Regions from separate parts of the Thioalkalivibrio sp. ALE28 genome, predicted to be linked through region 3. Evidence: predicted binding sites of a transcription regulator. Region 3 holds the regulator's gene; each other region holds the start of a gene.
The links. Region 3 encodes sigma-54, which starts transcription at its own class of promoters, with help from an activator protein. Its sites were predicted from a motif close to TGGCANGNTNCNTGCTT; they were not measured.

Region 1 (7,130 bases), on a different contig from region 3:
AACCAGGCCCGCCAGCAACCGGATCTGCGGCTGTTCGAGCATGGTCTGCGGTTTGTGCCGGATGCCTCGGGCTTGCGCCAGGAGGCACGCCTGGCCGGTCTGCTCGGTGGCCGGGCGGCACCGGAGCACTGGGAAGGGACACCGAGAAAGATGGATTTCTTTGACGCGAAGGGGGTAGTGGAGACCCTCTGCGAGCGGCTCTCCGGGGAGCTGGGCTTCCGTATGGAACGGCACCCGGCGCTGCATGATGGTCAGTCAGCGCGCGTCCTGGTGGATGGCCAGGCGATTGGCTGGGTCGGGCGGTTGCACCCCTCCCTGTGCGAGCGATTCGACGTGGAGCCCGTCTACCTGTTCGACCTGGACGCGGTCGCCGTGGCCCGCGCGCCGGTGGCCCAGTTCAGCCCGCTGTCGCCCTATCCGTCGATCCGGCGCGATCTGGCGGTGGTGGTCGGCGAATCGGTCGCCGCCGGCGACGTGCTGGCGGCCATCCGGGAGCTGGACCTGGAGCTGGTGCAGGATGTCCGCCTGTTTGATCTGTACCAGGGCAAGGGCTTGAATCCGGACGAGAAGAGCCTGGCTTTGGGCTTGATTTTACGGGCTTTTGATCGCACCCTAGGCGAACAGGATGTGGCTGGCGTCACCGACGCGGTGATGCAGCATCTCCAGGCCCGGTTCAACGCAACCCTGAGACAATAAGGCGATGGCAGCTGTTACCAAGGCGGATCTTGCCGCCGTGCTAAACGAGGAACTGGGTCTCAACAAGCGGGAGGCCAAGGAATTCGTCGAGATGTTCTTCGAGGAAATGCGCCAGTCGCTGGAAGCAGGCGAGGGCGTAAAACTCTCGGGCTTCGGCAACTTCATCCTGCGCGACAAGAACCAGCGTCCGGGACGCAATCCGAAGACGGGCGAGGAGATCCCGGTATCCGCGCGACGTGTGGTTACCTTCCGCCCGGGGCAAAAACTGCGCGAGCGGGTAGAGAGCTATGCTGGAGGCGAGTAACCACCAGGAACTGCCCGCGATTCCGGGCAAGCGCTACTTCACGATCGGCGAGGTGGCGGAGCTGTGCCAGGTCAAGCCGCACGTGCTGCGCTACTGGGAGCAGGAATTCCCGATGCTGGCGCCGGTGAAGCGCCGCGGGAACCGCCGCTACTATCAGCGCCAGGACGTGATCCTGATCCGCCAGATCCGGGCTCTGCTGTACGAGGAGGGCTACACGATCAATGGGGCCCGCCAGAAGCTCTCCGGTGATGAGGCGAAGGGCGATCGCCAGCAGGCCCAGCAGATCATCCAGGACACCATCTCCGAGCTCGAGTCCGTACTGCGCACGCTCCGCGCCTGACCTTCCCGGCACCCGTGTTCAGAAAGGCCTTTTGAACCACAGAGGGCACAGAGTTCACGGAGAAGATCGTTAGGGCCTGACCGCGGATAACTACCCTGGGTGTCGGTATGTGGTCTGGCCGAACGCCTTAACGGGTGGCGGGTTGCGCCCTATCGGGCCCACTCCGTCCTCCGAATCCGGCATCCATCGATGCCTTCCGTTCCCTCGCGTTTCTCTGTGTCCTCCGTGCACTCTGTGGTGAACTAAACAGCCGTGTGCCGTGGTGGGCGCTCGGTTCGCTTTGACGGTGTTGGGTGCTTTCGTGACGGCGGGGAATCGGATATAGTTCGCGGCTTCGGGGCGTGGCGCAGTCTGGTAGCGCATCTGCATGGGGTGCAGAGGGTCGCAGGTTCAAATCCTGCCGTCCCGACCAAACGGGAAGCATCAAAAAGGCCGCTTGTAGCGGCCTTTTTTGTGTCTGACGTCCGAGTTTGTCCGGGCGGGTCTATTCCATCGAGCGGCGACGCGCCTCGCGCTGGTAATGCAGCAAGGCGAGGTTGGTCTGGCGCTCCAGCCACTGGGTCATCCCGACAATCTCGAAGCCGGCGTATTCGTAGCCCTCCCGCGTACTGCGCCGCCGGTTGGCCAGGCGCAGGTCGCCCGAGAGCCGCTCACTGACGTCGGGGAGCAGCAGATTGGTGAACGCGAGGGTGGTGCCGGTCTCCAGCGTGTCGAGCGTGGCCGTGGCCAGCTCGATGCACATGCCCTGGCCCGAGAGATCGACGAGCTCGCCGATGACCGGGTCCTTCCAGCCGGGCGCGCGCAGTTCGATCTGCGGGCGCTGGGCCATGGGGATGTGAACGCGGAAGGTTTCGCGGCGCTGGAGATGCTCCAGTGTTTCGGGGTAGGGGCAGGCGTACAGGGCGCCGCCTTCTTCATGTTCGATACGGGCCACGGTGGTGGAGAAGCGTACGGCCACGCCGCGCAGCGCGGCGAATACCCGCAGGGGCATACCGGAGGTGACATGCTGGTGCGCGCGCGGCGGATTCAGTTCGTCGAGAAAGAGTTCCTTCGCGGCGGGGTCCAGCCGGACCAGGGCCGAAGTGTACAGCGGGCCGTCGGCGTCGAGCCGGACGCTGACCAGGGTGAGCTTGTGGTCCAGGTCCTTGAGAATGCCGGCGATCCGGTCCGGCTTGTCGACCGTGTAGTCGGTTTCGTCCATGCGTCCGTGACGTTAGCTGGGTGTGAGGACGCAAGGTACTGGTCGAGCATCCGAAATGCCAGCATCGGTGCGAATAAGCTGCATCAGGCTTGTGTGATACGGCGTCCGCCACGGGTGTTGGGGCGGGTGCGCCCGTAGGGGTCGTAGGTCGCCGCCGGGCCGGCCTCTTCGCCGCGCAGGATCTGCATGGAGAGCTCCACGCGCTGGCGATCGCGATCGATCAGGCGTGCGTTGCCCTGGTTGAGGGTGTTGCAGCGCTCGATGGACTGGCGCAGGGCCTGCCAGTGATCGTTGAGGACGGCACCGTCGTCCATGCGCGAGAGCAGGCGGGCCATGCCCTCGGGTGTGAATGACTCGCTCGCGGCCTCGGCGATAGCGCGCTGCTGGCGGGTCTCGGTCTCGAGTTCCTGCAGCAGCCCCTGCTTGGTTGCCACGACCTCCTGCAGGGTCTCCGGGGTGCGCGCCTCGACCGCGCGGGTCTCCTGGATCAGGGCCTCTTCCAGTTGGTGGGCCAGCCGGATCGAGGTTTCCAGGGAGCGCAGCAGGCGATGGCGCGTGTCGGTGTTCATCGGTGAGGTCCGTGATTAGCGCAGCAGGCGCTCGAGGTCGATCATGCGGTCGGCCAGCTGTTCGTTGTCCACCGGGTAGTTGCCGCTGGCGATCGCCTCGCGCAGCTCGGCCACACGCGCCGCGTCGAACGGGGCGTTCTCGCCGGCGCTGGCGGCCGAACTCATCGCCTGGGCGGCGCCGGTCAGGGTAAGCGAATCGTTACCGGTGGTCGCGGCGCTATCCGACCCTTGCGCCCGGTTGGGCGCGCCGCTGGAGTCCTCGCGGCCCTTGACCGTGGAGCTCTGGCCGTCGGGGCGCAGACTGTTCGTATTGAGGCCCTTGATATCCATTGTGCCGTCCTGTCGTTGTAACTGTGCTGCAAGTGTTTACGGCCGCGTGTGCTGAAACTGTAGCCCTGTGGCGGTGGTTTTTGTAACACCGATCACAGAGTCGGCATCAAAGTGTCACCCGGACGTGCCCGGAGGGCTGGATTTCGCCCTCGACCACGCGCCCGGACGAGGTGTTCTTGACCCGGATGCGGTCCCCGAGGCTGCCGTTTTCCAGGGCCTCGCCCTGCATGCGGATGGCGATCGAGCCGTTTTCGGCAAGGATCGTGACCCGCTGGCCGCGGCTGACGATCTCGCGCTGGGTGACGTGCTGTGTGCCGATGATCTGGCCCGGACGAATGCTGCGCCGGGTCTGCTGACCGATGAGGGCCGACTTGTCTTCATGATAACTGCCCGCGTGGCGTGACGTCTCGATGCGCTGGAAGCGCAGATCGCCGCTGGTCAGCGTGTGCTGGCGAGGGAGGTTGCGACTGGCCACCAGCACCTGAGCGTAACGTTCCACCGTGGCCGGGACATACAGCTGCCAGGTGACCGGGCCCGCACACTGAAGGTGGATCGCGGTATTGCCGTCGCGGCGGCCGCCGGGCGGGAAACGGGCGTTGAGTCCGTCATGGCAGTAGGCCAGCCGGAGCCGGTTGTCGAGCTGGCCGATCTCGATATTGATGTCGTCGCTATGTTCGGCGTCCAGCTCCTGCAACAGAAACTGTTCCGCGGCCGCGCGGATCTCCGCAACGGGGTGGATCTCGGCGTGGGCCGGCACGGAGAGCGCGAACCACGCCACGAGAGCCATGAGCCCCATGGGGATGCAGCGTGATGTACAGGTTGTATGTGGATGCATATGCCGGTCCTCGCCGCCCGAGGGAATACCCCGGGTCTGCCGCGTCCGTTCGCGGACCCGAAGCTATGCAGGTTTGATGCCAGTTGTCCGGGCGGTGCCCGACTCAAGGCCCGGCGTTCAATGCCGTTATCCCTGGGAAGCGGCGCCAGAAGGCGCATACAGGCGATTGCAAATGACAGCCCGGGGGTGCGCGGTGCACACTGAGCTCCCGGGAGCGGCTCGCGGCAGATGGGCGCGGGACAAGGAGAGCAGCACCATGAGTCAATTCATTGACGATGTGAACCAGCGAACGCAGCTGGTGGGTCAGAACCGGATGGAACTGCTGCTGTTCCAACTGGGTGGATCACAGACCTTCGGAATCAACGTGTTCAAGGTGCGCGAGGTGATCCCGTCGCCGCCGCTGCGCCAGATCCCGGGGTCGATGAGTGTGGTGCGCGGTGTGGCTACGCTGCGGGGCGGCACGGTGCCGATTATCGATCTGGCGCGCGCCATGGGCCTGCGCAGCGCGGCCGGTGCCAGCGACAGCGGCGACCAGAAGGTGGTGGTCACCGAGTTCAACCGTTCGGTTCAGGGGTTCTGGGTGTCGGCCGTGGACCGGATCGTGAATGTGAACTGGCAGGACGTGAAGTCCCCTCCGCGTGGTACGGGGCGCGAGTCCTTCCTGGTCGCGGTCACCGAGATCGACAACAAGCTGGTCGAGATCATCGACGTGGAACGGGTGCTTTCGATCGTCAATCCTCTGCCGACCGAGGTCTCCGAGTCCATCCGAGCGGACGCCACGCCAGCGGGGGGGAGCAAGGTCGTGATCGTTGACGACTCGGTCGTGGCGCGCAAGCAGATCGAGGGGGCGATTCGCGGTCTCGGGTTCGAATACGAGGTTTTCAAGGATGGTCAGGAGGCGCTCGACTTCCTGGAGCAGAAGGCCGGGGAGGGCCCGGTTCGCGACCAGATCGAGCTGGTGATCTCGGACATCGAGATGCCACGCATGGACGGCTATACGCTGACGGCGCGGATCCGGGACAATCCCGCCCTGAAAGATCTGAAGGTGCTGCTGCATTCCTCGTTGAGCGGCGAGTTCAATACCGACATGGTCAAGCGCGCCGGGGCCGATGCGTTTCTCTCGAAATTCAACCCCGACGAACTGGCCAACGCGGTGCTCGACCAGACCGGGCGCGAGGATCAACAGGTCGAATGACCGCCGGGGGGAACGGGGTTGCCGCCCGGCAAGGCCGGGGCGGCGTCACATGGCCGACAAGGGCCCAGTGTCGTGTCCCGCCTGCGACACCGTATACTGAAACCCGCTACCGGGGATTCCCCCTGCGTTTCGTGGCGCGGGCGCCGCTGTCAAGGACTCGTCATCAGGATGCTAATCACCATGGACTGTGCTCGGGGATGAACCGGTGATCGATTCCCGCGATTACGAGGAGTTTTCCCGCTTCCTGCAGGACTGCTGCGGCCTGGTGCTGGGTGACAGCCGTCAGTATCTGGTGTCGAGCCGACTGTCCCGGCTGCTCGACGAGTTCGACTTCAAGAGCGTGCCGGAGCTCCTGCACGCGATGCGGCAAGCCCCGAATCCGCGGCTGCGCACCCGTGTGATCGACGCGATGACGACCAACGAAACCTCGTGGTTTCGCGATGGCTTTCCGTTCGAGATCCTCCGGCATGTGTTGTTGCCGGAGCTGGCTGCGAAGGGAAGCAGCATCAAGGTCTGGTCTTCCGGCTGTTCCAGTGGCCAGGAGGCCTACAGCATCTCCATGGTCGTCTCCGAGTGGGAGGAATCCCGCCCCCCGCGCAAGGTGCCGGTATCCATCCTGGGGACGGACCTGTCGGAGAAGATCCTGGATGACGCCCGGCGGGCGGTCTACGACGGCCTGAGTATTGTGCGCGGGTTGAGCGAGAGCCGCCGCGCGCGCTTCTTCGAGACCGTGACGGACGGCCACAAGGTCGTTCCCGAGGTGCAGCGGCGCTGTCGTTTTCAGAAGCTCAACCTGATCGACAGCTACGCGGCACTGGGCAAGTTCGACCTGGTGTTCTGCCGCAACGTGCTGATCTATTTCTCCGGCGAGACCAAGCGACAGGTTCTTGACGGTATTGCCCGGCAGATGAATCCGGGCGGCTATCTGTTTCTTGGCGCTTCGGAGACGGCCGGCCCGTACACCAAGGCCTTCGAGACGGTTCGCACCGACTACGGCTCGGTCCTCCGGCTCAAATCCTGACGCCCCTCCGTCGCAGGGCCGCCAGGTCCGAAACGCCCGCGCAATGCGGCCGCGACTCGAATTGCCCCCTTCCCACGTTTCCCGCTAAGGGCGTCCCCAGCCGAGACGGATTCCCGTCGCTGGCATAGCGATTGCATCGGTCTCCTCGCAAAGGGCCGCAATGGCTGCGTCCCGGTTCTGGTAGCGAGGGTCCGCCACGGGCGGACAGGACGGAAACGATGAGTCTCTCTCTCGACAAGGCGATGGGCATCCTGCCGCAGGCGGTCAACGTGCGCGCCCAGCGCATGGAGCTGCTGGCCTCCAACATCGCCAATGCGGACACCCCGAACTACAAGGCGCGCGATATCGACTTTCGCGCGGTGCTCGAGTCCGCGGCGGGGAGCGGCAATCACTTGCCCATGGCGCGTAGCCAGGCGGCGCATATCGACCCCAATGCCGGGGCGATGAACGGGCAGGCCGAGGCGCTTTATCGCGTCCCGTCGCAGGCGTCCCTGGATGGCAACACGGTGGATCCGCAGATGGAACGTGCCGCCTTTGCCGAGAACGCGATCCAGTACCAGAGCAGTCTGGAATTCCTTAATCGCCGGGTCTCCGGCATCCGCGAAGCCCTGAGGGGCGACCGTTAACGCGGGCCTGATC
Region 2 (7,130 bases), on a different contig from region 3:
ACCACGCCCTCCAGCTCGTGCCCCGGCACCGGGATCATCACCGGATCGGATCCGGTCGCCAGCAGCAGGCGGTCATAGGGCGCCTCGGTGCCGTCCTCGGTGATCACCCGCCGGTTCACGCGGTCGATCCCCTCGATGCGCCTCCCCTTGTGCAGGGTGATGCCGTGCTCGGCATACCAGGCATCGTCGTTCAGCATGATCTCGTCGACGGTCTTCTCCGACGCCAGCACCGGCGAGAGCATGATGCGGTTGTAGTTGCCCCAGGGCTCGGCACCGAACACGGTGATGTCGTACATGTCCGGCTTGAGCTTCAGCAACTCCTCGACCGTGCGCATTCCGGCCATGCCGTTGCCGATCAGGACCAGCCGCGGCCTGTTGTTCGCGGTATCCATCACGCGGCCTCCGACTCGGGGTTCTTGTGGCGCTCGTGGAGAAAGCGCAACACCTCGGCCCGGTAGTGGTTGTACTGCGCGTTGTCGGCCATCGCCAGGCGCTCGCGCGGCTTCGGCAGGTCGATCTCCAGGATCTCGCCGATGGTCGCGGCCGGGCCGTTGGTCATCATCACGATGCGGTCGGACAGCAGCACCGCCTCGTCCACGTCGTGAGTGACCATCAGCACGGTGTTGCCCAGCTCCGACTGGATGCGCATCACCTCGTCCTGCAGGTGCGCCCGGGTCAGCGCATCCAGCGCGCCGAAGGGTTCATCCATCAGCAGGACCTTGGGCTCCATCGCCAGCGCCCGGGCGATGCCCACGCGCTGCTTCATGCCGCCGGAGATCTCGTCCGGGCGCTTGTCCAGCGCGTGGCTCATGCCGACCATATCCAGCGTCTGCAGGATCCACTCGCGGCGTTCGGCGGCGGACTTGGTGCCCTTGAAGGTCTTGTCCACCGCCAGCGCCACGTTGTCGCGCACGGTCAGCCAGGGCAGCAGGGAGTGGTTCTGGAACACGACACTGCGATCCGGACCCGGCTTGCTGACCTCCTTGCCATCCAGGATCACCGCGCCGGTGCTGGTCTCCAGCAGCCCGGCGACGATGTTGAGCACCGTCGACTTGCCGCAGCCGGAGTGGCCGATGATGGAGATGAACTCGCCGCGGTCCACGTGCAGGTCGACGTCGCGCAGCACCTCGCTGGCCGTCGGGCCTTCGCCAAAGGTCTTGTGGACGTGTTCGATGGAGAGATAGCTGGTCATGATGATTCTCCTTTGAGGGGGCCGGCTCAGCCGGCCTGCGTGCCGCGGGTGACCCAGTTGCCGACGATCGCGACCAGACGGTCGAGGAAGAACCCGACCAGGCCGACGTAGACCAGGGCCAGCACGATGTCGCTGAGCATGGAGGCGTTCCAGGCATCCCAGATGAAGAAGCCGATGCCGACCCCGCCGATCAACATCTCGGCGGCAACGATCGCCAGCCAGGCGAGGCCGATGCCGATGCGCAGACCGGAGAAGACATACGGCGCGGCGGCCGGGAGCATGATCTTGGTGAAGTACTCGAAGCCGTTCAGACGCAGCACGCGGGCCACGTTCACGTAGTCCTGCGAGATGTTCCGGATGCCGACCGAGGTGTTGATGATGATCGGCCAGATCGCGGTGATGAAGATCACGAAGATGGCCGACGGGTTGCTGGCCTGGAAGGCAGCCAGGGAGATCGGCAGCCAGGCCAACGGCGGTACAGTGCGCAGCACCTGGAACAGCGGGTCCAGCCCGCGCATCGCCCAGGTGGACTGGCCGACCAGCACGCCGAGACCGATCCCGGCGACCACCGCCAGGGCGTAGCCGTAGGCCACACGTTCCAGGCTGGCGAGCAGCTGCCAGGCCATACCCACGTCGTTGCCGCCGTAGTCATAGAACGGATTGACGATCAGTTCCCAGGTGTCGGAGATCACCTGACTCGGGCCGGGCAGTACGGCTCCCTGGGAGGACGTCATCATTTCCCACAGAAACAAAAAAATCGCGGTCACGATCACCGGGGGCAGCACCACGGTGGCCGCGTGACGCATACGCCGGCCCCAGAGCCCGGGGTCGGGCGGCGGGGCACCGCCGGAACGGGCCGACGGCGGGGTCGAGCGGGCCACCGGGGCCGTGGAGGTCTCCGCGGCCGCCGGGCGTTCGCGCCCGGCGCCGAAGGTCATGTTGCGATCGAGAATGGCACTCATCATCGAATCCTCTTGAATCGTCTGTGCAGGTGTCGGCGGGCCACCGCGTCAGGACGCGATCGCCTTGATCTCCAGGCTGTCGAGGTAGGCCTGCGGGTCTTCCGGGTCGAAGACCTTGCCGTCGAAGAACGTTTCCTGGCCGCGCGAGGTGGATTCGGGGATGTCGGCCGAATCGATGCCGAGCGAGGCGGCCGCCTCGCGCCAGATGTCCTCGCGGTTGACCTCGTCTACCAGGGCCTGCATGTCGATATCCGGCGGCAGGTAACCCCAGCGGATGTCCTCGGTGAGGAACCACAGGTCGTGGCTTTTGAAGGGATAGGAGGCCTGGTCCTTCCAGTAGCGCATCTGGTCGGGGTGGTCCTCGACCACGCGGCCGGTGCCGTAGTCGAAGTTCCCCTGCATGCGATCGATGATGTCGGCGTACGGGGCGTGGATGTAGCGCCGGCGCGAACAGATCTCGGCGACCTCTTCCTTGTTCGCCGGATCCTCGCAGTACATCTGCGCCTCCATCACCGCCATGGTCAGGGCGCGGGCCGCATTCGGATTGGCTTCCACCCAGTCCGCGCGCATCCCCAGCGCCTTTTCCGGGTGGTTGTGCCAGAGCTCGCCGGTGGTGTTCGCGGTGTAGCCGATGCCCTGGTTGATCAGCTGCATGTTCCAGGGCTCGCAGACACAGAAGGTGTCCATGGAGCCGACGCGCATGTTGGCGACCATCTGCGCCGGCGGGACGACGATGGTGGCGATGTCGCGATCCGGGTCGATCCCGCCGGCGGCCATCCAGTAACGGATCCACAGGTCATGGGTCCCGCCCGGGAAGGTCATCGCCGCGCGGATGTCATCCCCGCCGGCGTCCTTCTCCGCCAGCGCGCCCCTGAACTCGGTGGTGTCGGTGCCGACCTTCAGGTCCGCGTACTCGTCACCCACCGAGATGCACTGCCCGGCCAGGTTCAGCCGCGCGAGGATCGTCATCGGCGTGCCGCGGCGGTGGATCAGGTAGGGCATCGGCGTCAGGATGTGCGAGCCGTCGATACCGCCGCGGCGCGAGCCCAGTTCCAGGTTGTCGCGCACCGTGCCCCAGGAGGACTGCTTCAGCACCTGCACGTCGGGCATGCCGTGAGCGGCAAAGAAGCCTTTCTCCAACGCGATGAACAGCGGCGCGGCATCGGTCAGCGCGATGAAGCCCAGCTTCGCCTCGGTGGTCTCCGGCTTGCCGTTGCCGGCCTTCGCATAGCCCCACGGCGCGGCCCCGGAAACGCCCAGCGCGGTCGCCCCGATCCCGGCGGCCATACCGCCCAGGAAACGCCGGCGCGACAGGCCGGAGGTCTTTTTCGTGTCATTCGTATGATCGGTCATTGCGGATTCACTCCCCTTGTCAGCAAACACATCCCAAAAACGAAAAAAGGCGTCGCATCAGCCCGGCCGCTTGTGCAGCCGGGTGATGGACGCCTTTGTCCAGTCCCGTGGGAGGACCCGGTCACCGGGTCTCCCTGTTGTCAGGCGACGAACCGCCATTGGCTCGTCTTGCCCATACTCCTGCAGGAGGTATGCCAATTAGCCGTTGCTAATCGACCCCGCCAGAAACAATCGCGCCATGGCGCGGGAAAATCGGATGGTTCGCCGTATGGAGTCGAACGCTTTCGGAAAACCCGGCGTCCGGGAGACGATCCGCAAGGCACCATACTGGGGCGCGCTTGCGGTGCAGATGAACCGCGCTGGTGCACAACCTGTAGGAGCCGCCCTGGCGGCGAAGCCCCTGCCAGTCGCGGACACTGGCAGGGGCTTCGCGGGCAAGCCCGCTCCCACAGGGGCGGAATCCCTTTCCCCGCGTATTAGCTACAGGCCGCCCTTGCCCAGCAGGTCGGACATCGCGACGGTCGCCTCGGCGACCTCGGCCAGGCGCCGGTTCTGGTTCATCGCCGTCTGGCGCAGGAGCTTGTAGGCCTGGTCCTCGCTGAGGCCGCGGTGCTGGATCAGCAGCGCCTTGGCACGCTCGATGGTCTTGCGCTCGGCCAGGGCCTGGCGTGCCGCATGCAGTTCATCCTCCACCGACTGCAGCCGGGCCGCCTGGCGCTGCACCAAGTCCATCACCGAGTGTCCGACGATCGGTACGTTGAGTGCGGCATCGCCCTCCTCCTGCGCGGGCTCCAGGCCCTCCGGCGCGCCGAAGAACACCGCATACGGGACGCTGTCGCGCAGTTCCGACTCGGCGAGTTGCGCGACCCGGTCACGCACCGCGCCGAGGTCCGCGCGATCCGCCGTGATGCGTGCCGAGCAGCACTCGTTCAGGTGCATCTCCAGCAGATCCTCGATCTCCTTCATCGCGTCGATGCGCGCGGTGGTACAGGCAAACCATTCCTCGGCCCGGGCGGGGTCGTGGTGCCCGGAGGCCTCGGTACAGGCCCGGCGGCGCAGACGCTCGATGTCGGCGGCGAAGGCCGCCGTCTGCAGCTCGCGCCAGGCGGCACAGGCCGCCGGTGCCGCGAACTCGGAGAAGATGCGGAACGCCCGTTCCTGGGCATCGATCCGATGGACCAGCGCCTGGCGCAGTTCGGGCTCGAAGTTCGCGGCGCCAAACCCGGCGGCCCCGATCGCGCGCTCCTGCCCTGCCAGTTCCTTGCCCTGCATGAAGTTCAGCAGGGCCACCAGGGCCCGCGAGACCTCGGGATCGGTCGCCGAATCCGCAGCCTCGAACACCAGGGCCATCAGGGCGCGAATCAGCTCGCTGAAGCCGCGGGTCGAGTCCATCGGGCTCAGGGTCAGCTCCAGGACCTCCTCGCGCAGGCTGCCCAGGCCGGACAGGCCATGCAGCGCCAGCGCCATGCGCCCCAGCAGCCGACTGCGGCCATGGGCGCAGGCGTCCGGGGCCAGCCAGCCATCCAGGTGCTCGCGGAACGCGGCCGCGGCGGCGTCCGATTCGGCCCGGTACTGCTCCAGTTCGCGGGTATAGCGCTGGCCGCCGGACCCGATCCAGAGGCTGGAGGCCCCGCGCTCGCGCTGCAGGGCATGCACCAGCGCGCGGATGCGCCCGACCAGCTGCACCGCCTCCAGCAGGCGCTCCAGGCTCACCACCTCGCACTTGCGCGAGGCGACCAGGAAATCGCCAATGGACTCTTCGAGGGAAGAATTCGGGGATGTGTTCTGGGTCATGCTCGTCGTCCGTGAATCACTCCCGGAACAAACAAGCATGCGATGTGCCAGTTCGACCGACTGACAGCGGGGGTACAAACAAAAACGGGCGGGGCATCACGCCCCGCCCGCGGAACGGCACGGCCGATCAGAAGCTCATGGAGCGGTCGAACTCGGCGACGGCCTGGACGTAGTGGCCCATGCCGGCCATCTCGGCGTTCGGCAGGAAGTTGTGCTCGCCGACGTCGCGACCCTTGGCGCAGGCCTCGCAGGCCCAGAACGGGACGCCTTCACTCACCAGCGAATCCACGATGTCCTTCATTGCCGGCATGTTGTGGCCAACGATCTTGTCGTACACGTTGCGGTTGGCGATGTTCACGGCCTCGCCCTGCAGCCAGACGGTCACATCGTGGCCCTGCTGCTTGGCCACATTGGCGGCGATCATGCCAAGCGTGGCGCGGGTCGGGTCGTCGGTACCGGCGGTGACGGCAACAATAAAGCGCATGGGAGTCTCCCGGGGTTGAAAAGGTGCGAAAACGGTAGCGGCCGGTGATCGCGGCGTCGATTTCCCACAAGCGGCGGGGAAACACTCGGGTCAGGGGGTGCCGCGGGCCGTGACGCTGTTGCGGTAGAGCTTGAAGGCCATCAACAGCCACGGTGTGGCGTGGAGGACCAGGTCAAGAATGTCCGGTAGCCGCGTCAGCTCACCGGCGAACAGCCAGCGCAGTTTCTCCGCAACATGCGGCTCGGGGGTCCAGGGGGCCAGGCCGACGGTCGCAACCAGCAGTGCGAACAGCCAAAGGGGGGCCCGATCGACCCAGTAAAGGAAGCGTTTCATCGCGCGCATGCTACCCAAGCCTCGTCAGCGGCGCAGCCCGGAGCCGCGATCGTCCTTGCCCGCGCGGACCGGGATGACTAGAATCCGGTCAGCTTCAGGGGAGTAGCGACCCGGGTGGCCTGGCCTCACCGGGGTCTGCATCAACAGATTCGATCCTCCGCCCGGAGGACCGTGGTGCAGACAGCCCCGCCGCCGATGCGGCACCGGGCCCCGCGAGACCTGTGGCATGGCGCCCCGATCCGTGGCCGGGTGGGTGGTGCGATGTCACGTGTCTTGCCCACCCACCCGGCCCGGAAGACCGTCATGGAAGCCCTGCTCGTCTCTACCGTCATCGTCGCCATCGCCGAGATGGGCGACAAGACCCAGCTCCTCGCCCTGCTCCTGTTCTGCCGCTACCAGCAGACCTGGCCCATCATCTGGGGCATCGTGGTGGCCACGCTGGCCAACCACTTCCTGGCCGCGCTGGCGGGCGTGTGGATCGGCGCCAGCATCCCGGAGGACTGGCTGCGCTGGGGTCTGGGGATCGGGTTCATCGTGATGGCCGCCTGGGTACTGGTCCCGGATGGCGAGGACGAGCTGCCGGCCGCGTCGAAACACGGCGTGTTCTGGACCACCACGGTGCTGTTCTTCCTGGTCGAGATGGGCGACAAGACCCAGGTCGCCACCGGCGCGCTGGCCGCGACCTTCGACAGCCTGATCCTGGTCGTGATCGGCTCGACCATCGGCATGGTGCTCGCGAATGCCCCGGTAGTGTGGCTGGGCCAGCGCTTCGCCTGCCACCTGCCCCTGCGGCTGTTACGCGCGCTCGCCGCCCTGCTGTTCCTCGCCCTGGGCATCGGGGTCCTGCTCGCCTGGGTCTGAGGAAGATACTGAGGTCAGCGGCGCCTCGGTGTGCAGTGTCTTCTGGCCCAGCCAGATGCGGCGCACCAGGCGCGGCAGCAACAGCAACAGCGCCAGCACCGCGAGCAGGGCCAGACCCAGCTGTACCCCGCTGTCGGCGCCACTGGCCATC
Region 3 (7,130 bases):
GGGGCCTGCCCCCGCGCTTCGTGATTACTGCTTGCCCAGCTCGCGGTGACGGGTGCTAACAGTAACATGTTCCCGGTCCCGCCACGCCCCCGCAAGGCGTTCGACCAGGTATACCGAGCGGTGTCGGCCGCCGGTGCAGCCGATCGAGACCGTCACGTAACTGCGGTGGTCCTCCAGCAGGCGCGGGAGCCACTGCGAGAGAAAGCCCTGGATGCTGTCGAACATGGCCGCGACCTCCCCGTGCCCCTCAAGGAACTCGCATACGGCCGGGTCGCGGCCGGTCAGGCCGGCCAGCTCGCGTTCGTAGTAGGGGTTGGGCAGGCAGCGCACGTCGAACACGAAGTCCGAGTCCATCGGCGCGCCGTGCTTGAAACCGAAGGACTGGAACAGCAGGGACAGCTCGTGCTCTCCGCGCTCACCCATACGGTCGCGCAGCGTACGGGCCAGGTCGTGCATTGACAGCCGCGAGGTGTCCACCGTCAGGTCGGCCTCCGCCGCGACGTGGCCCAGCCACTCGCGTTCGCGGTCGATGGCCTCCACCAGGGGTACGCCATCGCGCGCCAGTGGGTGACGCCGCCGGGTCAGGTGGTAGCGCCGCAGCAGCACGTCGCTGGAGGCCTGCAGGAACAGGACCTCCACCTGCAGGCCCTCCGCCCGTAGCCCGGCCAGCAGGCTGGAAAACCCTTTCAGGGCCTCCAGCCCGCTGCGCACGTCGACGCCCACCGCCAGATGGCGATCGCCCTCGGTGTCGTAGTGGCCCTGGCGCACCTGGCGGATCAGATCCGGCAGCAGCGGCAGCGGGAGGTTGTCCACACAGAAATAGCCCGCGTCCTCCAGGGTGTGCAGGGCGACGGTCTTGCCGGATCCGGACAGACCGCTGACGATCAGCAGGCGCATGACGGCCTCAGCCCTCCGGGTCCGGGTTAGGGACGGTCGTGGCGGGCACGGCCCGGTGGTAGGGCGGCTCCTCGGCCTCGCCGCTCATCTGCCGCCGCTGGCGGGCGCGCAGGTCATCCCCGGCGATGTAGCCCTGCATGTGCAGCATGTGGTTGCGCACGGCGGCCTCGATCATCACCGCGATGTTGCGACCCGGCGCCACCGGGAGGCTGATCAGCGGGATCCGCAGGCCAAGGATGTCGATCTCGCCGCGGCGCCCGTTCAGCCGGTCGTCGGGCACCGGCGAGGGTTCACCGTGATCGCGCAGGTCGATAATCAGTCGCAGGTACTTGCCGCCCTTGATTGCGGAGTCGCCGTACATCGCGCGGATGTTCAGCACCCCCAGGCCGCGCACCTCGAGCAGGTCCTGGAGCAGGGCCGGGCAGTGACCGCGCACGATGTCGGGGGCAATGCGCGCGAACTCGGGGGCATCGTCGGCGATCAGGCGGTGCCCGCGCGAGATCAGCTCCAGCGCCACCTCGCTCTTGCCGACGCTGGAGGCCCCGCTGATCAGGACGCCGATGCCGAGGATCTCCATGAACACGCCATGGCGCACTTCGAAGTGCGCCAGACGCTGCTGCAGGAAGTAGCGCAGCAGCGCGATGATCTCGTGGCTGCTGGTGCTGGAGCACAGGATCAGCGGCAGCGCCTCCTGCGGGGCATGGGGCATCTCCGAGAACGGGCAGGTGTCCTCGGCGAAGATCACCGCGGTGGTGCCGGTGCGGGCCATCTCCAGGATCAGGTCGTTGCGCTGGTCGTCGCTGAGGCCGGCGATGTAGCGGGCCTCGAAGTCCCCGATGACTTGGATGCGGTTGGGTCGGATCAGGTTGAGGTGGCCGGCCAGAGGCAGGTCATCCCCGTCCTCGCCGACCAGCTTGCGGTCGGGGGCGGCGTGCTCGCCATGCACGAAGCGCAGATCCAGGCGGTTGCCCATAGCCTGGATCAGGCTCTCCACGTTGATGTCGCGGGCAATCCCGCCTTCGCCCAGTGCCTCGTTCATGAGCAGGGCCGGCGGGGATCGGTGGCGTGGCAGGGTGCGGGGCGCACGGGATCAGCCCTCGCGGAAGCGGCGGACGAGTTCCTGTTCCAGGCTGGCGGCATCGCCGGCCCGGCGCAGGGCGGCAATGGTGTCCGGTTGCGAAAGCCCGCGCGCCAGCTGGGCCAGCAGGTCGAGGTGATCGCTGGTGGCGGCCTCCGGGACCAGCAGGGCGATCAGGATGTCGACCGGCTCGTGGTCCATGGCGTCAAAGTCGACGCCGCTCTCCAGGCGCAGGACGGCCACGCGCGGAGCCTCGAGATCGGCCAGGCGGCCATGGGGGATCGCAACCCCATGGCCCAGGCCGGTGGAGCCCAGCTTTTCGCGCGCGGACAGGGCCTCGAAGATCGCGGTGCTGCCCGGTCCGCCGGCATCACCGCCGCCGGCGAGGAGTTCCGACAGGGCCTCCAGGGCCCGCTTCTGACTGGAGCATTCCGGCTCCAGGCGGATGCGCTCGGCGGTGATCAGCTCGGCAATGGACATGGGTCAGGAGGCCTGCTCGCGGTTGCGCTGGGCGCCCTCGGCCCGGTGATGATCCTTGACCTTTTCCTTGTGCTTGATCAGCTGGCGGTCGACCTTGTCGATCAGCGCGTCGATGGCGGCGTACATGTCCTCGTGGGAGGCCTCGGCGTGGATGTGATTGCCGCTGACCTGGAGATTCGCCTCGGCCTTGTTGAACTGGTTCTGGGTCTTCTCGTGGGTCAGCACGACGTGCACGTCGATGACCTTGTCGAAGTGGCGCTCCAGCTTCGCGAACTTCTCGTTGACGTAGTCGCGCAGGGCGTCGGTGAGGTCCACATGGTGGCCGGTCAGGTTGATCTGCATGGTCGGGACTCCTTGGTTACTTGTGGCCGGTGGGCATGGAGGCCATCTGCCGGCGTTCGCTGGATGAAGGGATCTGCATCGCCTCGCGGTACTTGGCTACGGTGCGACGCGCCACATTGATGCCCCGGTCCGCCAGGATCTGGGCGAGCCGGGCATCGCTGAGCGGCTTGTTCGCGGGTTCGTCGTCGATCAATTCGCGAATCATGGCACGGATGGCGGTGGCGGAACACTCGCCACCGTCGTTGGTGCCGACGTGGCTGGAAAAGAAATACTTGAACTCGAAGACCCCGCGCGGGGTGTGCATGTATTTCTGGGTTGTGACCCGGGAGATGGTCGATTCGTGCATCTCCAGGATCTCGGCGATATCGCGCAGGATCAATGGCTGCATCGCGACCTCGCCGTGTTCCAGGAAGCCCTGCTGGCGATGGACGATCGCCTCAGCGACGCGCAGCAGGGTGTCGTTGCGGCTGTGCAGGCTCTTCAGGAACCAGCGCGCCTCCTGCAGCTGGTCGCGCATGAAGGCGCTGTCGCGGGCATCCGATACCTGGCGCACCATGCCGGCGTAGAGGTCGTTGATACGGATGCGTGGCGCGATCTCCGGGTTCAGCTCCACGCGCCAGCCCTCCGGGGTGTGGCGCACGTAGACATCGGGCACCACGTATTCGGAGGTGGCGGCACTGATCTGCGCGCCCGGCCGCGGGTTCAGGGTGCGGATCAGGTCCAGGGCGCGCGCCAGTTCGTCCGGGTCGCGCACACCCGACTGGCGTTGCAGGGCTTTGTAATCCCGCTTGCCCAGGCTGTCCATGCCGTGTTCCAGGATCGCCCGGGCGGCCTCGCGGGCGGGGGCGTCCGGGGCCAGTTCGCGCAGCTGGATCTCCAGGCATTCGCGCAGGTCGCGCGCGCCCACGCCCAGCGGGTCGCATTGCTGGATCCAGTGCAGGACCGCCTCGACCTCGTCCACGCCGACGGGTTCGTCCTCGCCGCGGCTGATGGTCTCGGCCAGGGTCTCGAGGTCGCCTTCGAGATAGCCATCGGGGCTGATCGCGTCGATCAGGGCCGCGCCGATGCGCTGGTCGCGCGGGGTCAGGTGGCTCAGGTGCAGCTGCCACAGCAGGTGGTCCTGCAGGCCCTCGCCGTCATCGTCACTGGTGTTCTCCAGTGGGTCGCGGTCATCCACGCCCTTGGGGGCGGGCGGCGGTTCGTAGATGTCGTCCCAGCGGCTGTCGGTGGTGAGCTCCTCGGGAATCACGTCATCGCTGGTGGTAGTGGCCTCCATGCGGTCGCCTTCCACCACCTCGCCCTCCGCGTCCAGGCGCTCGGCCCCGCCCATGTCGTCCTCGTCTTCCACCTGTTCCAGCATGGGGTTGCTCTCCAGCGCCTGCTGGATCTCCACCTGCAGCTCGAGCGTGGACAACTGCAACAGGCGGATCGCCTGCTGCAGTTGCGGGGTCATGGTGAGCGTTTGACCCAGCTGAAGATTCAGGCCGGGTTTCAGCATTGGCTGTGCGGGTCGCGGGTGACCATAAGAGCGATCTTAAATGCTGCCTCGTGGTTTGTGCACCGGCGCGGGTTGTGCGCGTGCCGGAATCACAGGCGGAAATTCTCGCCGAGATAGACCCGGCGCACCTGGGGATCGGCCAGTAGCTCGTCGGGTGTCCCGGCGGCCAGCAGGCGCCCCTCGCTCAGAATATAGGCCCTGTGGCAGATCCCGAGGGTTTCGCGCACGTTGTGATCGGAGATCAGAACCCCGATGCCGCGCGCTGCAAGGTGGCGAATTACATCCTGGATATCGCCCACCGAGATCGGGTCCACCCCGGCAAAGGGCTCGTCCAGGCAGATGAATTGCGGGTCACCGGCCAGGGCCCGCGCAATCTCGGCGCGCCGACGTTCGCCGCCGGACAGCGCGATCCCGGGGCTGTGGCGCACGGTCTCGAGCTGAAACTCCTCGATCAGGGCGTCGCCGATACGCCGGCGTTCGTGGCGGTCCAGGCCGGGGCGCAGTTCCAGCACGGCCTGCAGGTTGTCCCACACGCTCAGGCGGCGAAAGATCGAGGCCTCCTGGGGCAGGTAGCCGAGACCGGCGCGGGCGCGCACGTGGATGGGCGCGCGGGTGATGTCGTGCCCGCCCAGGGTGATGCGCCCGGCGTTAGGGCGGATCAGCCCGACCAGGCTGTAGAAGCAGGTGGTCTTGCCGGCGCCGTTGGGACCCAGCAGGCCGACCACTTCACCGGGTGCGAGGTCGACATCCATCTGGTCGAGCACGGTGCGCTGGCCGTAGCGCTTGGTCAGTTCGCGCCCGATCAGGCGATCACGGGCCTCGGCGGGTGCCGGCGCCGGGCTGGTGGCGGGTGCGTTCATTCGTCGTCGCGTGGCTGGATGGTGATGCGTACGCGTTCGCTGTCGTCCTCGCCGCGTTCGGCCTCGATCACGTCGGTGGTCAGGTCGTAGGTGATGCGCTTGCCGCGCGCCTCTTCGCTGGCGGTGATCACATGGGCCTGGTCGGTGAGGATCATGCGGTCATCGTTCAGCAGGTAGTCGATGCGCAGCGCGGTGGCGATGCGCATCTCGCCGGTCTCGGGGTCGGGGGATTCCAGGCGGGCCGGCTCGCCGTGGGCCTCCATCTCGTAGGGGCGACGATCCCGGGTGCGCACGTAGACCGTGTCGGCCTCCAGCGTCATGTCGCCGCGGATCACGATCACGTCCCCGGTGTAGGTGCCCAGGCCCTGGCGTTCGTCCATCTCCGCGTGGTCGGCGGTGATCTCCACCGGCAGCGAGGGTCCCGACCCCTGCTGGCCCAGGGCCGGCGTCGCCAGCAGGGCGGAGAGGAGGCCGGCCGCCGCAAGCAGGCCCGGCAGGCGGCGGCTATTCGGGATCGGGGTCATGCGCGGGGTCCTCCTCGCTCGCCTCGCTGTAGAGCGAGTACACGTCATGGAACAGCTCTATGGTATCCGCTCGCGAGTCCACGCGCAGGCCGGTGCCGCGCTGGAACAGCCCGGGCTGGTTCAGGGTGGAGAGGGCGTCCGAGGTGGCGACCATGGTGTCTGTGGCGATGCGTACATCCCGCGAGTCGATGACCGTCTGCACGCGTTCGCCGAGGGCTGGTTGTACGCCGTGGGTGGGGCCGACCAGGTCCAGGGTTTCGTCAGCCGGGCGGTGCAGGGCCGCCGGGGCGGTCCAGCGCCATTCGATACCGCCATCGGCGAACAGGTCGAGTTCCGGGTCATCCACCCACTGCGGCCCGTCGCGGCCGAATTCGCGCAGTCGGGTGCCCTGCAGCCGGTGGGTCCGCTCACCGTCGTCGCTGGTGGCGTGCAGCGTGAATCCGTCGATCTGCAGGGTCACCTCGCCCTCGGGCGGGGTGACCTCGGCGGTTGCGGGGCTTGCGCACGCCAGCGTGAACAGGACCAACGGCGGCGCCAGACCGTACCGGTTGCGTCTCCGCCGGCTCATCCGTTCAGGTAGGTCTCGAGCAGGGCGTCCAGCCGGTCCTGCGCGGCCAGCAGCCCCTCGCAGGCCTCGCGCACGGCGCCGCGCCCGCCGTGGGCCTCGGTGACCCACTGGGCGTGGCGGCATACCAGCGGGTGGGCGTCCCCGACCGCGATCCCGAGCCCGACCCGCTGCATGGCCGGCAGATCGACGATGTCGTCGCCCATGAAGGCGGCTTCCGCCGGGTCATGGCCGGTGCGCTGCAGCAACTCGTGCAGGGCCTCGCCCTTGTCGCGGCGGCCCTGGATCAGGTGCTCCACGCCCAGGTCCCGCATGCGGTGTTCGACCACCCCGGAGGTGCGCCCGGTCAGGATGGCGATGTCGAGGCCGCCGTCCAGCGCCAGGCGGATCCCGTGGCCGTCGCGGCTGTTGAAGGCCTTGTACTGCTCGCCGCCATCGCCCAGGAACAGGCTGCCGTCGGTCAGCACGCCGTCCACGTCCAGGATAAGCAGGCGTACGGCCTGCTGGCGGGTGCGCAGGGTCGCGGCATCCAGGTTCATCAGGCCACCCCGGCGCGCAGCAGGTCGTGCATGTTGATCACGCCGACCAGGCGCTGGTCGGCGTCGGTGACCGGCAGGGCGTTGATGCGCCGGCTCTCCATGGTCTCGAGTGCCGTGACCGCCAGCCAGTCGGGCTGCGCGGTGTGGCCGCCGGTGGTCATCGCCTCGCCGATGGTCAGGCCGTCCAGGCTGTGCCCGGCATCCAGGGTGCGGCGCAGGTCGCCATCGGTGAACACGCCCTGGATGCGGTCGTCGGCGCCGGCCACGATCACCAGCCCGAGGCCCTTGCGGGTGATCTCGAACAGGGCGTCCTTCAGCGGGGCCTCCGGCGTGATGCGCGGGATCGC

Region 1: the regulator sigma-54 is predicted to act here: its motif matches at 4,341-4,357, upstream of flgA (flagellar basal body P-ring formation chaperone FlgA).
Region 2: the regulator sigma-54 is predicted to act here: its motif matches at 3,688-3,704, upstream of D105_RS0107200 (CmpA/NrtA family ABC transporter substrate-binding protein).

What each region holds. Positions count from the first base shown of each region.
Region 1 covers NZ_KB898096.1:168,103-175,232, reverse strand. Annotated here, with positions in the region: gene pheT (phenylalanine--tRNA ligase subunit beta) at 1-696, shown strand, start outside; gene D105_RS0105910 (integration host factor subunit alpha) at 701-1,000, shown strand; gene D105_RS0105905 (MerR family transcriptional regulator) at 984-1,340, shown strand; tRNA gene D105_RS0105900 (tRNA-Pro) at 1,676-1,752, shown strand; gene D105_RS0105895 (flagellar brake protein) at 1,825-2,541, opposite strand; gene D105_RS0105890 (flagella synthesis protein FlgN) at 2,625-3,110, opposite strand; gene flgM (flagellar biosynthesis anti-sigma factor FlgM) at 3,126-3,440, opposite strand; gene flgA (flagellar basal body P-ring formation chaperone FlgA) at 3,547-4,236, opposite strand; gene D105_RS0105875 (chemotaxis protein CheV) at 4,532-5,470, shown strand; gene D105_RS0105870 (protein-glutamate O-methyltransferase CheR) at 5,676-6,491, shown strand; gene flgB (flagellar basal body rod protein FlgB) at 6,710-7,117, shown strand.
Region 2 covers NZ_KB898098.1:17,683-24,812, forward strand. Annotated here, with positions in the region: gene nirB (nitrite reductase large subunit NirB) at 1-392, opposite strand, end outside; gene D105_RS0107190 (ABC transporter ATP-binding protein) at 392-1,192, opposite strand; gene ntrB (nitrate ABC transporter permease) at 1,219-2,154, opposite strand; gene D105_RS0107200 (CmpA/NrtA family ABC transporter substrate-binding protein) at 2,203-3,507, opposite strand; gene D105_RS0107205 (nitrate regulatory protein) at 3,988-5,301, opposite strand; gene D105_RS0107210 (DsrE family protein) at 5,429-5,785, opposite strand; gene D105_RS0107215 (hypothetical protein) at 5,876-6,118, opposite strand; gene D105_RS0107220 (TMEM165/GDT1 family protein) at 6,422-6,979, shown strand; gene D105_RS0107225 (TVP38/TMEM64 family protein) at 6,914-7,130, opposite strand, start outside.
Region 3 covers NZ_KB898099.1:78,636-85,765, forward strand. Annotated here, with positions in the region: gene rapZ (RNase adapter RapZ) at 25-897, opposite strand; gene hprK (HPr(Ser) kinase/phosphatase) at 905-1,936, opposite strand; gene D105_RS0108420 (PTS sugar transporter subunit IIA) at 1,988-2,455, opposite strand; gene hpf (ribosome hibernation-promoting factor, HPF/YfiA family) at 2,459-2,797, opposite strand; gene D105_RS0108430 (RNA polymerase factor sigma-54) at 2,814-4,295, opposite strand; gene lptB (LPS export ABC transporter ATP-binding protein) at 4,385-5,155, opposite strand; gene lptA (lipopolysaccharide transport periplasmic protein LptA) at 5,152-5,679, opposite strand; gene lptC (LPS export ABC transporter periplasmic protein LptC) at 5,660-6,205, opposite strand; gene D105_RS0108450 (HAD family hydrolase) at 6,244-6,783, opposite strand; gene D105_RS0108455 (KpsF/GutQ family sugar-phosphate isomerase) at 6,783-7,130, opposite strand, start outside.